Salipiger sp. CCB-MM3: one gene and its partner. Each later gene encodes a partner of the first gene's protein in a complex. Links are inferred from orthologs where the notes say so. Each region holds a gene or a part of one and is shown on either strand. Other genes may lie near its edges.

Region 1 (7,177 bases):
CGGCTTTGCGGGCTCTACCTGCCCAACGGCAACCCGGTGGAGTTCGACGCCGAGGGCCAGCCGATCCGGGACGGCAAATACGGCTATAAGCTGGACTGGATGGACCGGCTCCACGCCCGCGCAGAGCAGCTTCTGGCCGATGAGACCCCCGCCCTGATGGCGGGCGATTACAACATCATCCCGCAGGCCGAGGATGCCGCCAAACCGCAGGCCTGGGAGAAGGACGCGCTTTATCTGCAGCAGAGCCGCGACGCCTTCCGCCGCATTCTCAACCTCGGCTTCACCGAGGCGTTCCGCGCCCGCGTGCAGGGGCCGGGGCATTACTCCTTCTGGGACTATCAGGCGGGCGCATGGCAACGGAACAACGGCATCCGCATCGACCATGTGCTGATGACCCCCGCCTGCGCCGACCTGATGCTTGACTGCGGCATCGACCGTGACATCCGTGGCCGCGACAAGCCCTCGGACCACGTGCCGGTCTGGGTCGAGCTGGCGCTCTGAGCAAAACGCAGTCCCTTTGAAACACGGCGCTTCCGGCGCCGTGCCAAGCGACGGGCCGTGCTTGCACCCGCGCGGCGCCCGTCTTACATCTGAGTAGAACAGTCAGACAGCGGAGTCCGCCCACATGGCAATCGAAGCGACGGAGATCGAGCAGCTCATCCGCGCCGCCTTTCCCGAGGCCAAAGTCACCATCACCGACCTTGCAGGCGACGGCAATCACTACGCCGCCGAGGTCATCGACGAAAGCTTCCGCGGCCAGAACCGCGTGCAGCAGCAACGCGCCGTCTATGCCGCGCTGAAGGGCAAGATGGACGGCAACCATGGCGAGTTGCACGCGCTGGCGCTCACCACCAAAGCCCCGGACTAAACCATTCCACGCCGCGTGCCCGTGCCGCAGCACCTTGGCGCGCGCAGACAGGAGACAGAGATGACGACCGAAGCGACCACCCAGATCGAAGAGACGGTGAAAGCCAACGCCGTGGTGCTCTACATGAAGGGCACCAAGACCATGCCCCAGTGCGGCTTTTCCAGCCGCGTGGCGGGTGTGCTCAACTACATGGGCGTCGAGTATCTCGACGTGAACGTGCTGGCCGATGACGCGATCCGTCAGGGCATCAAGGATTACTCGGACTGGCCGACGATCCCCCAGCTTTACGTGAAGGGCGAGTTCGTCGGCGGCTGCGACATCATCACCGAGATGACCCTCTCGGGCGAACTCGACAGCCTCTTCGAGCAAAGCGGTGTGACCTACGACAAGGACGCCGCCGACAAGATCCGCGAAGCCAACGGCTGAGCGCGGGCGCTCGCTTGAGCACGATCGACATTCGCGCGGCGGCGGATCCCGAGGATTTCGCCGCCGTGCGCAGCCTGTGTCTCGCCTATCGCGAAGACCTGCGCGCGCATCACCCCGCCGCCCCGGCGCTGGTGAGCCTCTTCTACCCCGACCCCGCCTATACCGACCTGCTGGACGCGCTGCCCGGCAAGCATGACGCCGTGCTGCTGGCCACACTCGGCGGCGCGCCGGTGGGCTGCGCCATGAGCCAGCCGCTGCCTGATGGCAGCCTCGAGATCAAGCGCGTCTATGTCGCCCCCGCCGCGCGCGGCTACGGGCTGGCACAGCGGCTGATGGAAGACTTGGCCGCCCGCGCCCGCGCCAAGGGCGTGCCCCTGCTTCGCCTCGACACGATGAAGACGCTGAGCGCGGCGCGGCGGCTCTACGCACGGCTCGGCTTTGCCGAACGCGGCCCCTACCAGCCGGTGCCCGAGGCGGCGCTGCCGCATTTGTGCTTCTACGAACGCCCGCCCTGAACTAGCGACCTTGAGCCAGCGCCCTGAGCGAGCGGCATCCGCAGATCCGCGACGCTTTGCGCAGGAACCGGGTCGGCCCCTCGCGCCGCTGCAGGCTATCCCTATGCCCATCCTGAAACGGAGGGCGACATGCGCTTGCACGGAAAAACCATCCTCATCACCGGCGCCAGCAGCGGCATCGGCGCCGAAACCGCACGGCTCTGCGCCGCGGCAGGCGCCAATGTGGTGCTGGGCGCACGGCGCGCCGAGCGGCTCGCGGCCCTCGCCGAAGAGATCGCCAACGCCGGAGGCGCTGCCGCCTACGCGCCGGGCGACGTGCGCAGCGCCGCCTATGCCGCCGAACTGGTGGCGCTGGCGCAAAGCCGTTTCGGCGGGCTCGACGGCGCGTTCAACAACGCCGGGATCACCGGCGCGCTCGGACCACTGGCCGAGATGACGGAAGACACCTGGCGCGAGGTGATCGAGACCAATCTCACCAGCGGCTTTCACGCGGCCAAAGCGCAGATCCCCGCGCTGCAGATGCGCGGCGGCGGCGCGCTGGTCTTCACCTCCTCTTTCGTCGGCCACACGATCGGCCTGCCCGGCATGGCCGCCTATGCTGCGTCAAAGGCGGGGCTTATCGGCATGACGCAGGCGCTCGCCACTGAGCTCGGGCCGCAAAACATCCGCGTCAACGCCCTGCTGCCCGGCGGCACGATGACCGAGATGGCGGGCGAGGACCGTGCCTTCCATGAGACCGTCGCCACCATGCATGCGCTCAAACGCATGGCCACCCCCGCCGAGATCGCCCGCGCGGCGCTGTTCCTGCTCTCAGACGACGCTTCCTTCGTAACCGGCAGCGCCATGCTGGCCGACGGCGGCAATTCGATTACCAAACTCTGAACAGCCCTTGCCTCGCCACGCCAGAACGCAAAAGGCGCCCCAAGGGGAGCGCCTTTTCGAAATCACCGAGCCTCGCGCCACGCTCAGCTTTCGGGCGTCGGTGCCTCATAGACGCCCTGCTCTTTCAGCGCGTCGATCACTTCCTTGGGCATATAGGTCTCGTCGTGCTTGGCGAGGATCTCGGTCGCCTGGAACACGCCATCCACATAGCGCCCGGTGCCGACCATGCCTTGGTTCTCGTCGAAGAGATCGGGCAGCACCCCGGCAAACACCACCGGCACCGAGGCACCGCCATCGGTCACCGAGAAGCTGATCTCATGGCCCTGACCGCGCACCAGCGAGCCCTCTTCGACCAGCCCGCCGATGCGGAAGGTCTCATTCGGCGAGGGCGGCGCTTCGACAATCTGGCTCGGCGAGCGGAAGAAGTTGATCCCGTCGCGCATGGCGTAGCCGATCAGCGCGGTCGAGACGACCAGCGCCACCGCTGCCAGTGCGACGATCTGGATGCGCCGCTGCTTCTTCAGCGATTTGAGACCCATCTTCTACTCCTCAGCACGTATGCCATTCTCCCTATATGGCATCTTAAAGCCGCAAGAGAACTGTTCCAAATCAAATTGCGTCACCGCGCCGCGCCCGCCCTTCCTCTTGGCGGAAATATCCCGGGGGCCCGGGGGCGGAGCCCCCGACTTATTCTGCGTGCGGGCAGAGCCCCCGACTTACCCTGCGTGCAGGACTTAGGACGGCTCAGACGCTCTCGAAGCTGAGCGGCCGCTTCAGGAACTGCGTGGCGTGCACCGACACCTTGCGCGGATCGCCCGTGGTCAGAAAGCGGCTCTCCTTGCCCGGCCCGTACATATCGGGATGACGCTGCAGGTAGTCGGCCAGCGAGGAGGCCACCAGATTGGCTTGCGAATAGACCGCGACCTCCGGCCCCAGCGCCTCCTGAAAGACCTCCTGCATCAGCGGGTAATGCGTGCAGCCAAGGATCGCCGCCTGCGGCTCGGGCATCTTGCGCTTCAGCGCCTCTACATGGCTGCGCACCAGCGCCTCGGCGAGGATCATGTCGCCGTCTTCGATGGCATCCACCAGCCCGCCGCAGGCCTGCGCTTCCACATCCACACCGATCGCCCGGAACGCCAGTTCGCGCTGGAAGGCGCGGCTGCGCACCGTGGCGGGCGTCGCAAAGAGCGCCACATGCTGCACCGCCACCTCGCGCGGCGGTGAGTTGTCGCCCCACTGCCGCTCGGTCAGCGCCTCGATCAGCGGCACGAAAACCCCCAGCACCCGCTTGCCCTTGGGTAGACCGCCCTCTTGCATGCGGCGCAGCGCGGCGGCGGAGGCGGTGTTGCAGGCGAGGATGACCAGATCGCAGCCCGCGTTCCAGAGGTTGTGCACCGCATCGACGGTCAGATTGTAGATGTCCTCGGCGTCGCGCACGCCATAGGGCGCATGGCTGCTGTCGGCGTAATAGACAAAGGGCACCTCGGGGAGCCGCTTGGCCACCGCGTCGAGAACCGTGAGCCCGCCCAGCCCGGAATCGAACACACCAACCGCCATATCCTGCCCTCCTTGCCGCGCATCGCGGGCCTGCACTCAGCCGGTCTTTGCCGGTCTGCCTCGGATGTCCGCCGCACGACTCGCGCAGCGGAAGCCTTGGGATCCGGTCTTACGGCGCTTTGGCTGGGAGATCCATTGCGGCATGCGGCGCGCTCACGACAACGTTCGCGGTAGGCTGGATGCGGCGGGGCAAGACGGGGGCTCGGCCCACAGGCATGATACGACGGGGGCTCCGGGATATTTTTGCCAAGAGGAAGAGGGACGCTCGGCGAAAGCGTCCCTCCCTTGGTTTACTCGGCGGCCCTGGCCAGCGGCGCGCCGCCGGCGCGAATGGCGGCGAGCAATTCCTCGCGGCGTTTGGCGGCCTCGCGCTCGTTCGCCTCTTTCACCGGGCCGTAGCCGCGGATTTTCAGCGGCAGTTCGGCCAGCGCCACCACAGCGTCGAGCGTCTCGGGCGTGACCTTTGGCAACACTTCGGCCATATCGGCCTCATATTGCGCGATGAGAGCACGCTCCATCCGGCGCTCTGCGGTGCGGCCAAAGGGATCGAGCGCCGTGCCGCGCAGCCACTTCAGCCTAGCCAGCAGGCCGAAGGTTTTCAGCATCGTCTCGCCATATGTCTTCTTGACCGGACGACCATCCGAACCCTCTTTCGAGAGCATCGGCGGTGCGAGGTGGAAGCTCATCTCAAAGCCCGGCTCAAAGGTCTCTTCAGCCTTTTTGCGGGTCTCCAGATGCAGGCGGGCCACCTCGTATTCATCCTTATAGGCGAGCAGCTTGTGATAGCCTTTGGCCAATGCCTCGCGCAGCCGCGGCTCGGTGACGGGCTCGAGCATGGCGCGGTATTTCTTCGCCAGCCGCTTGTTCTGATACTGCGTCAGGTGATCGGCGCGGAAGGCGATCTTCTCGTCGAGAGATTTGGGCTTTTCCACCACCGTCGCTTTCGGCGAGACCAGCCCGGCCGCCTCGGCCGGGTGGAGCACCGCCCAGCGTCCGATCTCGAAGGCGCGCAGGTTGCGCTCCACTGCGGCGCCATTGAGGCGGATGGCCTCTTCGATGGCCTCATGCGGCAGCGGCAAGAGCCCCTGCTGCCAGGCCGCGCCGAGGATCATCATGTTCGAGAAGATCGAGTCGCCCATGGTGACCCGCGCCAGTTCGGTGGCGTCGAAGATCGCCAGCCGGTCCTGCATCCGCGCCTCGAGCGCCACGCGCAGTTGATCGAAAGGCAGCGTGAACTCGGTATCGCGGGTGAACTCGCCGGTGATGATCTCATGCCCGTTGACCACCGCACCGGTGCGGCCACGCTTGGTGAGGCCGAGGGTCTTGGCCCCGGCGCTGACCACCAGATCGCCGCCGATGAGCGCATCGGCCTCGCCGGTCGCCACGCGCACCGCCGAGATGTCTTCGGGCCGGTTCGCCAGCCGCAGGTGGATGTGCACCGCGCCGCCCTTCTGAGCGAGGCCTGCCATCTCCATCATGCCCGCGCCCATACCGGCGATCTGCGCCGCCTGTGCCAGCACCGCGCCCACGGTCACCACCCCGGTGCCACCGACGCCGGTGATCACCACGTTGTGGGTCTTGTCGATGCTGGGCAGGTTCGGCTGCGGCAGATGCGGCAGGTCGAGGTCCGTCGTCTCGCCCTTGCGCATCTTCGCGCCCTTGAGCGTCACGAAGGACGGGCAGAAGCCGCGCAGACAGGAATAATCCTTGTTGCAGCTCGACTGGTCGATGGCGCGCTTGCGGCCAAGCTCGGTCTCGGCGGGGACGATGGAGACACAGTTCGACTGCACCCCGCAATCGCCACAGCCCTCGCAGACGTCCGTGTTGATGAACACCCGCTTGTCCGGGTCCGGGAAGGCGCCCTTCTTGCGGCGGCGGCGCTTTTCGGCGGCGCAGGTCTGGATGTAGAGGATAATCGATACGCCGCCGATCTGCTCGAAGCGCTTCTGCACGGCCATCATGTCGGCCCGCTCGAAGGTTTCGATGCCCGCCGGGAAGAGATCGAAATCGACGTCTTCCTTCTCGTCATAGACCACCGCCAGATGCTCGACGCCCATGGCTTTAAGCTCGCGCGCGATGCGGTCGGCGGTAAGCCCGCCTTCGTTGGGCTGGCCGCCGGTCATCGCCACCGCGTCATTGTAGAGCAGCTTGTAGGTGATGTTGGTGCCCGCGGCGAGGGCCGCGCGGATGGCCAGCGAGCCGGAGTGGTTGTAGGTGCCATCGCCGAGGTTCTGGAACACATGGCTGCGCTTCGAGAAGGGCGCCTCGCCGACCCAGTTCACGCCTTCTCCGCCCATATGGGTGAAGCCGGTGGTCTCGCGGTCCATCCACTGCACCATATAGTGGCAGCCGATGCCCGCGTAGGCGCGCGAACCTTCCGGCAGACGCGTCGAGGTGTTGTGCGGGCAGCCCGAGCAGAAATACGGCAGACGCGCCGCCAGATCGGGGGCATTGTCGGCCTTGCACGCCGCGTCGAGCGCGGAAAGACCGGCCTTGATGCCGTCGGTGCCGCGGCCTTCCTCGATGAAGATCTCGCCAAGCTTCTGCGCGATCCAAACCGGATCGAGCGCGCCGCGGGTCGGGAAGAGCTCTTCGCGGTGCATGCCGCCTGCCCCGCCCTTGTACCAGCCATAGACCCGGCGGCCGCGGCGGTCGTCAAAGATCGCCTCCTTGACCTGCACCTCGATCAGCTTGCGCTTCTCCTCGACGATGATGATCAGATCGAGCCCCTCGGCCCAATCGTGGAAGCCCTTCATGTCGAGCGGGAAGGTCTGGCCGATCTTATAGGTGGTGAGACCCAGCCGCTCGGCCTCTGCCTCGTCGATATTCAGCAGCGACATGGCGTGCTGCAGGTCGAGCCAGTTCTTGCCCGCCGCCACAAGGCCGATCTTGGCGCCGGGTTTGCCCCAGACGCGCTTGTCCATCTTGT
Region 2 (7,102 bases), 2.2 Mb from region 1 along the record:
CAGGCTCCAGCTTGGCGGCCAGCGCTCCGCAGCCGGAGACCCTCGCCGCGCCCAAGCCGGTGAACGGATGGGTGACCACAGGCGCGATGGCCCTGCTGAGCTTTCCCGCCGCGCTGGTGCTCTCCGTGGTGGGCGGCGTCCGCGCCGGCGATCTGCGGACCGCTCCGTAAACAGCCCCGCGTCCTAGAGCGTCTCTGGCCCGCGCCGCACCACATAGGTGTGGATCGAAAACACCACGGCGCGGGTTTCGGGCAGGCGCAAGAGGCATTGCCGTTCTGAGCGCAGGTAAGGCGCCGTCTCCGGCGCGGCCCGGTCGTTGTTGCTGCGCCGGGGCACCGGCTGGTGGAGCAGCGGATCGTCATGGAACAGCCGGTTGACCCGCATCAGCGGCCGCCCCTGCTGAACCCCGTCGAACAAGCGCTGCACGCGCCGCCCGATATTGTCGTCATATTCGGGGATCGGCACATGGATGATGCTGAGCGGACGCGAGATCTTATCCGCCAGCCGCCAGCCCGCTGGAAAGCACAGCACCGCCCCGGTCAGCACGTGCTCGTCGCCGCGCTTTTGCAGCAGGCACAGATCCTCCTGCACCAGAACGCCGAGCGTGCCCATGGGATCGCCCCGGTCGAGCGTCACCACCACCCCGTCGGGACGCGTCACCTGCTCGCCGTCGCGCGTATAGCCGCCCGGCAAATGCGCCAGCACCACCTCCAGCAATTCCTGCGCCGCGGGCATCGCCTCAGGCTCGATGCCCAGCACCGTCTCGCGCACTTCGCGCAGCAGGCGCGCGCGCTCTTCCATCTGCGGCGCGAAAGCGTCATCGACCTGCAGCCAGTCCGCCGGATCGAGCGGGGCGATGCCCGGCAGCGGCTTCATCTGGCTCAGGTCATAGGGAATCTGCGCCTGCAGGATCATCGCGCTCAGTCTCCGCTCTCGGCCCTCCAGAGGGGCAGTTTCTCACGCAGCACACAGACCGAAGGCTGCGGCGCGTAGCGCGGAAGATCGTCCAGCGCCACCCAGCGAAGGTCATGCGATTCCGCGTTGCGCTGCAAGGGGATCGCTGGGTCAGCCTCGAACAGGAAGCGCAGATCGTAATGGAAATGCGCAGGCTCCGAGCGCCGCGCCGGGATCTGATGAATATCGATGTCGAAAAGCGCGCCGGAGAGCTGCCGCGCGGTCAGTCCGGTCTCCTCGAAAATTTCGCGCGCCGCGACCGCCGCGACATCAGGGTCGCCATCGCAATGGCCACCCGGCTGCAGCCAGCGGTTCAGCTTGGCGTGATGGAGGAGCAGCGTGAAGCCGCGGCAGGGCGAGACCACGAAACCCGAGCCGGTGATATGGTCCTGCGCCGGATCGCGCCCATAGGGCTGCGGCACGCGCCGCAGCAGCGCCGCCACGGCGCCGAAGTTCTCGCGATCCCGCGCGTCGCGCAGCGGCATGGTCCAAGGCAGGTCAGTCATCGGGCCCCTCGTGCGACCGATCGGGCAAAAGAAAACGCGGCGCAGATATCTGCGCCGCGTTCTGTCACTTGGCTCGGAGCAAGGCTCAGCCGCGGGCGCGGCCCACCAGCTTCCACAGCGCCGGCAGCAGCAGCGCGGCCAGCGCCAGCTTCACCGCATCGCCGAAGAGGAAGGGCGTCAGGCCCCACTCGAGGATCGGCTTGTCCCAGCCGTAGAGCATGCCGAGCCAGATCAGGCCGGGCACGTAAAGCACGACGTTGCCGAGCAGCATGGCCGCGGCCATCTTCGGGGCGGTGCGGTCCCAGCCGCGGCGCGCCAGCGTGCCGAGCAGAACGGTGGCCATCAGGTAGCCCACGAGGTAGCCGCCGGTGCTGCCCATCATGTACTCGATGCCGTTGAGATCGGCCGAGGAGCTCTGGAACACGTCAAAGCCGAGCATGCCGATGATCATCCAGCCCATCATGGTCACCAGGCCAAGGCGTGCGCCATAGGCCGCGCCCACGGTGAGCACGGCGAAAGTGCCCATGCTGATGGCCACCGGCGAGCCCGGCACCGGCACTTTGATCTTCGCGGCGATCGCCAGAAGCGCGATACCGGCGATGACCAGCGCGGCCTGCTTGGCGCGCAGCGCAAGGCCTTCACGGGCGCCGAAAGTGTCCACCAGAACGGACCGGTTCATTGCGAGATTCATCGGGTGCGTCCCCTCTTCCTGTCAAAAGACTTTCATGCGTTGTGCCCCATGCGCCGCCGCCTCGCAAGCCTTCATCCGAACCGTCGGCGCCCGGGTTGTTAGGCGCCGCCCCCGGGTGTCATCGTTCTGCAAATACGCAAATCCGCGCCCTGCCCGCATCAGCCTGCGCGTGGCATGGGCCGGACGCCTCCGGCGGGCGTATTTGCGGAACAATGAAAGCACCCGTTGGACCGAGACTTGCAAAGCTGCAAATCCAGCTCTGCTAAGCGCCGCAGGCGCGCTTTCATCTTTCCCCAAATACTCAATGCCCGGCGTTTCCGCCTGCGCGCGCTCAGGGCTCGAGATCGCGGCCCAAAGCCTGCTCCAGCGCGGGCAGGAAATCTTCGGTGTAGAGCGTGCCGGCGAGCGGGCCGACGTGCTTGTGCAGCACCGTGCCGTCGCCGCCCAGGATGAAGGTTTCGGGCGGGCCGGTGACGCCCCATTCGATGGCGGCGCGGCCCTGCGGGTCGAAGGGCACGCCGATGAAGGGCGAGCCGTCCTCGGTGAGATAGCCCGAGGCGGCGCCGGTCTTGTCTTTGTAGTTCACCCCGACGATGCGGACGCCCTGCTCGGCCAGATGCAGCAGCACCGGATGTTCGGCGCGGCACGGCGGGCACCAGCTGGCCCAGAAGTTCACCACCGTCACCTCGCCCGAGCGCAGCGCCGCATCGGCCACTTCGGGGAAGCCTTCGAGCGTCTGCGTGGGCAGCGCCGGGGCGCTCTTGCCGATGAAGGTCGAGGGCAGCGTGTTAGGATCGCCGCGCTGCATGCCGAAATAGGCCATCACCGCGAAGGCGGCAAAGATCACCGGCGGGATCACCATCAGCGGCGAGATCTTAGCCATGCCGTTTCACCCGATCTTCGATTTTCTGCAGCTCGGCGCGCACCTTGCGCGCGCGGGCGATGCTCAGCGCCACGACCACGATGATCAGCCCGAGGCTGACACCATAGGACGCCAGAACCGCGAAGGCGTATTTTCCCAGATCGGGCATCATGTGCGCCCCTCCCGCGCCAGCAGCGCGCGCGACCGGCGGGCGCGAATTTCCGTCTGGGTGCGCAGGAAGACCAATGCCACGAAGAGCAGCACGAAGCCCGCGATGCAGACCAGCAGCGGATACCAGAAGACATCGGCCACGTTCTCTTCCTTGTCCATGGACAGCGAGGCGCCCTGATGCAGCCCTTGGTTCCAGAACAGCACCGCATAGCGCGACAGCAGCGCGAAGACCGAGCCCACGAGGCAGAGGATCGACGTGAGATCGGCGGCGGTGTCGTCATTCTCGATCGCCGACCACAGCGCCATATAGCCGAGGTAGAAGAGGAACAGGATCAGGAAGGAGGTCAGACGCGGATCCCACGCCCACCATGTGCCCCACATCGGCTGCCCCCAGAGCGCGCCGGTGGCCAGCGCGATCACCGTGAACACCGCGCCCACAGGGGCGGCGGCGCGGGCCGCTAGCGCCGAGACGTGGTGGCGCCGGATGATCCAGATCAGCGAGGCGACCAGCATCATGATCCACGCGTTGATCGCCATCAGCGCCGAGGGCACATGCAGGTAGATGATCTTCACCGTCGAGCCCTGCCGGTAATCGTCGGGCGTGAAGAAATAGCCCCAGACCAGCCCCCCCGCGAGGCAGAGCACCGCCCCGGCCGACACCCATGGCAGGATGCGGTCCGTGGTGCGGATGAATTTTACCGGATTGGCGTATTCCCAGATCGACATGGGCCTCCCCTAGCGCAGCTCACGCCCCGTTACACTTCAAATATTCGGCAAGCGCAATCTCTGGCACCCGCCCCGGCTGTGGCGCGTCAGCGCAGATTGATCCGCAGCACCGCCGCGCTGGCGAAGGGCAGCAAGGCCAGCGTGCCAAAGCTGATCCCCGCGAGCATCAGCAGTGGCGTCTGCACCGCCAGTCCCTCGGCCCCGCGCCGCGCCACTTCGGCGCCAAAGATCAGCGTCGGCACATAGAGCGGCAACACGAGGATCGACAGCAGCAGCCCGCCACGCTTCAGCCCCACGGTCAGCGCCGCCCCGAAGGTGCCGATGACCGACAGCGCCGGTGTGCCGAGCGCCAGCGAGACCAGCACCCACAGGTAGCCCGAGGGCGGCAGGCTCAGCAGCACGCCAAGCGCGGGCGCGGCAAGCACCAGCGGCAGGCCGGTGGTGATCCAATGCGCCAGTGCCTTGATGGTGACGATCCCCTCCATCGGCAGCGGCGCGGTGGCCAGCAGGTCAAGCGAGCCATCCTCCCAGTCGAGCGCGAAGATCCGGTCGAGCGACAGCAGGCAGGCCAGCAGCGCGCCGATCCACAGCACGCCGGGCGCGATGCGCGACAACAGCCCGGTCTCCGGACCGACGCCGAAGGGAATGAGCACGGTGACGATCAGGAAAAACGCAAGGCCGAGGCCAAAGCCGCCCCCTGCCCGCACCGCCAGCCGCAGGTCCCGTAGAAGTAGCGCGATCACAGGAAGGCCTCGTCCTCTATGGAGACGCGCGGCGCCGCCTTGAACGGGGTGACGTCGAGGATCTCTGCCTCGTCCAGCCCCAGATCGATATGCGTGGCCATCAGCGCCGAGCCGCCGCCCGCCAGATGGCCGCGCACCGCCTCGGCGAAGCGCGCCACCGAGACGGCATCAAGCGACACGGTGGGCTCGTCCAGCACCCAGACCGGACGGCCGGTGACCATCAGCCGCGCGAGGCCCAAGCGGCGCTTCTGCCCTGCCGAGAGCGTGCCCGCGGGCCGGTCTTCCAGCCCGCGCAGGTCAAAGGCGTCGAGCGCTGCTTCAATGTCGGATTGCGCAAAGACCTGCGCCCAGAAGCGCAGGTTCTCAGCCGCCGTCAGCATGGATTTGAGACCGTCGGAATGGGCGGCATAGGCGATGCGCTCGCCCGCGCCTTCGATCGTGCCGCTGAACGCGGGCTGCAGCCCCGCGATGCTGCGCAGAAGCGTTGTCTTGCCCGAACCATTTGGCCCGCGCAAAACCAAGGCACGTCCGGGGGCGAGCGTGAAGCTCAGCCCCTCCAGCACCGGCACTCCTCCCCGGGCCACGGCCAGATCGCGAACAGATAGGTCCATGCTTTCGCTTACCTCAGTGATGAGGTTCGGGAAAGCGCGAAAGCCGCGCCGCGACAAGCTGTTGCAGGAAAATGGCTGGTCCGGTCTGATCATCCTTAGGGGATGACGCCACGGACTGGCTGGGATGGGTCGTCGTCAGACGGGCAGCGCGGCCAGCGCAACCCGGCGCCCCTCACCCAGCAGCACGTTGTAGGTGCGGCAGGCAGAGGGAGAGTTCATCACTTCGACGCCGACACCGGCCTCTTCGAGCCGGGCCGAAAGCGCCTTGGGCAGCAGGGCGATATCGCCGCCGGTGCCGACAAAGATCACGTCGACCTCGCCCGCGAGCGCGACCAACGTTTCTTCGTCCGACAGCCCCGCCCAGGATTTCATGCCCTGCGGCGAGATGCAGACGCCCCCATCGACCGGCCGACCGCCGATACGAAAGAAGCCCGGGCCATAACCCTCGACAGGCATGGCATCGCTAAAGTTGATTTCGTTCATCCGCATGGTTCTTCCCCTAGTCCCACACAGGCGATCCGACGCGGACCGCACTTCCATGAACGCGCAGGCCAAGACGCGGTACACCCCTCCCACGTCAACATACGACGCCTGGCCTAGCCGCGTGGCCGCACTTTATGACACATCGGTGAAGAATCAAATGAATTTTGCCGCACAGCAGCATCGGCGCCCTCGCCGGAGAGGCGGGCGCCCTTGTGTATGGAGTTTGACACTAGCGCGCCTATGCCAAGGACCCAATGCGCTAACCTAAAGTCTAGGCCCGCAACACTGCGTTTCCCTGAGCGTTGCACAATGAGTGATCATCTCCGGGGCATCCCCCGGCGACCAAACGAAAAAAGGGGCCGACGATGCGGCCCCTTCCATACCAGAATGGAACTTTGCGCCTCAGACGCTGGTCCCGGATTTCTTGGCTTCGACCTCGGCCTCGGGCTTTGACCAGTCGCGCTTGACGCCAAACCACAGCAGCAGCGCCGAAGCGATGAACACCGACGAATAGGTGCCGACGAAGACGCCCCAGATCATCGCGAAGACGAATCCGCGGATCACGTCACCGCCCAGAGCAAACAGCGCGAAGAGCGCCAGCAGCGTGGTGAAGGAGGTCATGAAGGTCCGGCTGAGCGTCTCGTTGATCGACAGGTTCAGCACGTCCTTGAGCTCGGTCTTCTTGTATTTGATCAGGTTCTCGCGGACCCGGTCAAAGACCACCACCGTATCGTTGAGCGAGTAGCCGACGATGGTCAACAGCGCCGCGATGGTGGTGAGGTCGAACTTGATCTGCAGTTCCGAGAAGACGCCGATCGTCAGGATCACATCGTGCACCAGCGCCAGCACGGCCCCGGCGGCGAACTGCCATTCGAACCGCAGCCAGATGTAGATCAGCACCGCGCCGATCGCCAGAGCCACGGCCTCGACCGCGGTCCAGATCAGCTCGCCCGAAACCTTCGGGCCAACGGATTCCACCGAGACGAACTTGATGTCCGGCGCGACCTCCTGCAGCGCCGCCTCGACGGTGGCGATGGTTTCCGGGGTCACCGACTCCACATCGTTCTGCGCCTGAATGCGCACCATGGCGACGTTCTGATCCGGCCCGAAGGAGGGATCGAACACCTCGGAGATCACCACATCCCCCAGCCCCAGCGCGCCGAGCGCGTCACGGTAAGCGCCGACGTCGACGGCCTCCGTGCTTTGGGTCCGGATGGTGGTGCCGCCGCGGAAGTCGATGCCGTAGTTCAGGCCGCGGATGCCGAAGCTGGCCAGCGCGAGCACGAGCAGAACGCCCGAAATGCCCAGCCACAGCTTCCAGTGCTTGAAGAAGTCAAAGCTCGTATTGTCGGGAA

Evidence for each region. The genes of interacting proteins can lie anywhere in the genome.
Region 2: the proteins of ccmE (region 1) and ccmB are in contact, whole or in part, in a solved structure (PDB 8CE8), measured with the Escherichia coli proteins. The link is inferred for Salipiger sp. CCB-MM3 from one-to-one orthologs.

The regions. Positions count from the first base shown.
Region 1 is NZ_CP014595.1:499,189-506,365, forward strand. Bases 1,503-4,453 are described here. They hold ccmE (cytochrome c maturation protein CcmE), read right to left. Parts: upstream 3,231-4,453; coding sequence 2,775-3,230; downstream 1,503-2,774. Other genes in these bases: AYJ57_RS26310 (GNAT family N-acetyltransferase), read left to right, coding at 1,503-1,809; AYJ57_RS02425 (SDR family oxidoreductase), read left to right, coding at 1,939-2,691; murI (glutamate racemase), read right to left, coding at 3,436-4,248. In the rest of the region: xth (exodeoxyribonuclease III), read left to right, coding at 1-501; AYJ57_RS02410 (BolA/IbaG family iron-sulfur metabolism protein), read left to right, coding at 626-868; grxD (Grx4 family monothiol glutaredoxin), read left to right, coding at 929-1,294; more of AYJ57_RS26310, read left to right, coding at 1,309-1,502; AYJ57_RS02440 (indolepyruvate ferredoxin oxidoreductase family protein), read right to left, coding at 4,539-7,177. UniProt on the Escherichia coli protein: Heme chaperone required for the biogenesis of c-type cytochromes. Transiently binds heme delivered by CcmC and transfers the heme to apo-cytochromes in a process facilitated by CcmF and CcmH.
Region 2 is NZ_CP014595.1:2,712,337-2,719,438, reverse strand. The notes cover bases 2,826-5,701. They hold ccmB (heme exporter protein CcmB), read right to left. Parts: upstream 4,654-5,701; coding sequence 3,997-4,653; downstream 2,826-3,996. Other genes in these bases: AYJ57_RS13020 (Mth938-like domain-containing protein), read right to left, coding at 5,400-5,701; ccmA (heme ABC exporter ATP-binding protein CcmA), read right to left, coding at 4,650-5,264; AYJ57_RS13035 (heme ABC transporter permease), read right to left, coding at 3,182-3,910; ccmD (heme exporter protein CcmD), read right to left, coding at 3,027-3,185; AYJ57_RS13045 (DsbE family thiol:disulfide interchange protein), read right to left, coding at 2,826-3,034. In the rest of the region: AYJ57_RS13065 (hypothetical protein), read left to right, coding at 1-170; AYJ57_RS13060 (heme-dependent oxidative N-demethylase family protein), read right to left, coding at 184-915; AYJ57_RS13055 (NUDIX hydrolase), read right to left, coding at 921-1,460; AYJ57_RS13050 (biotin transporter BioY), read right to left, coding at 1,546-2,151; more of AYJ57_RS13045, read right to left, coding at 2,483-2,825; more of AYJ57_RS13020, read right to left, coding at 5,702-5,753; protein translocase subunit SecF, read right to left, coding at 6,150-7,102. UniProt on the Escherichia coli protein: Required for the export of heme to the periplasm for the biogenesis of c-type cytochromes.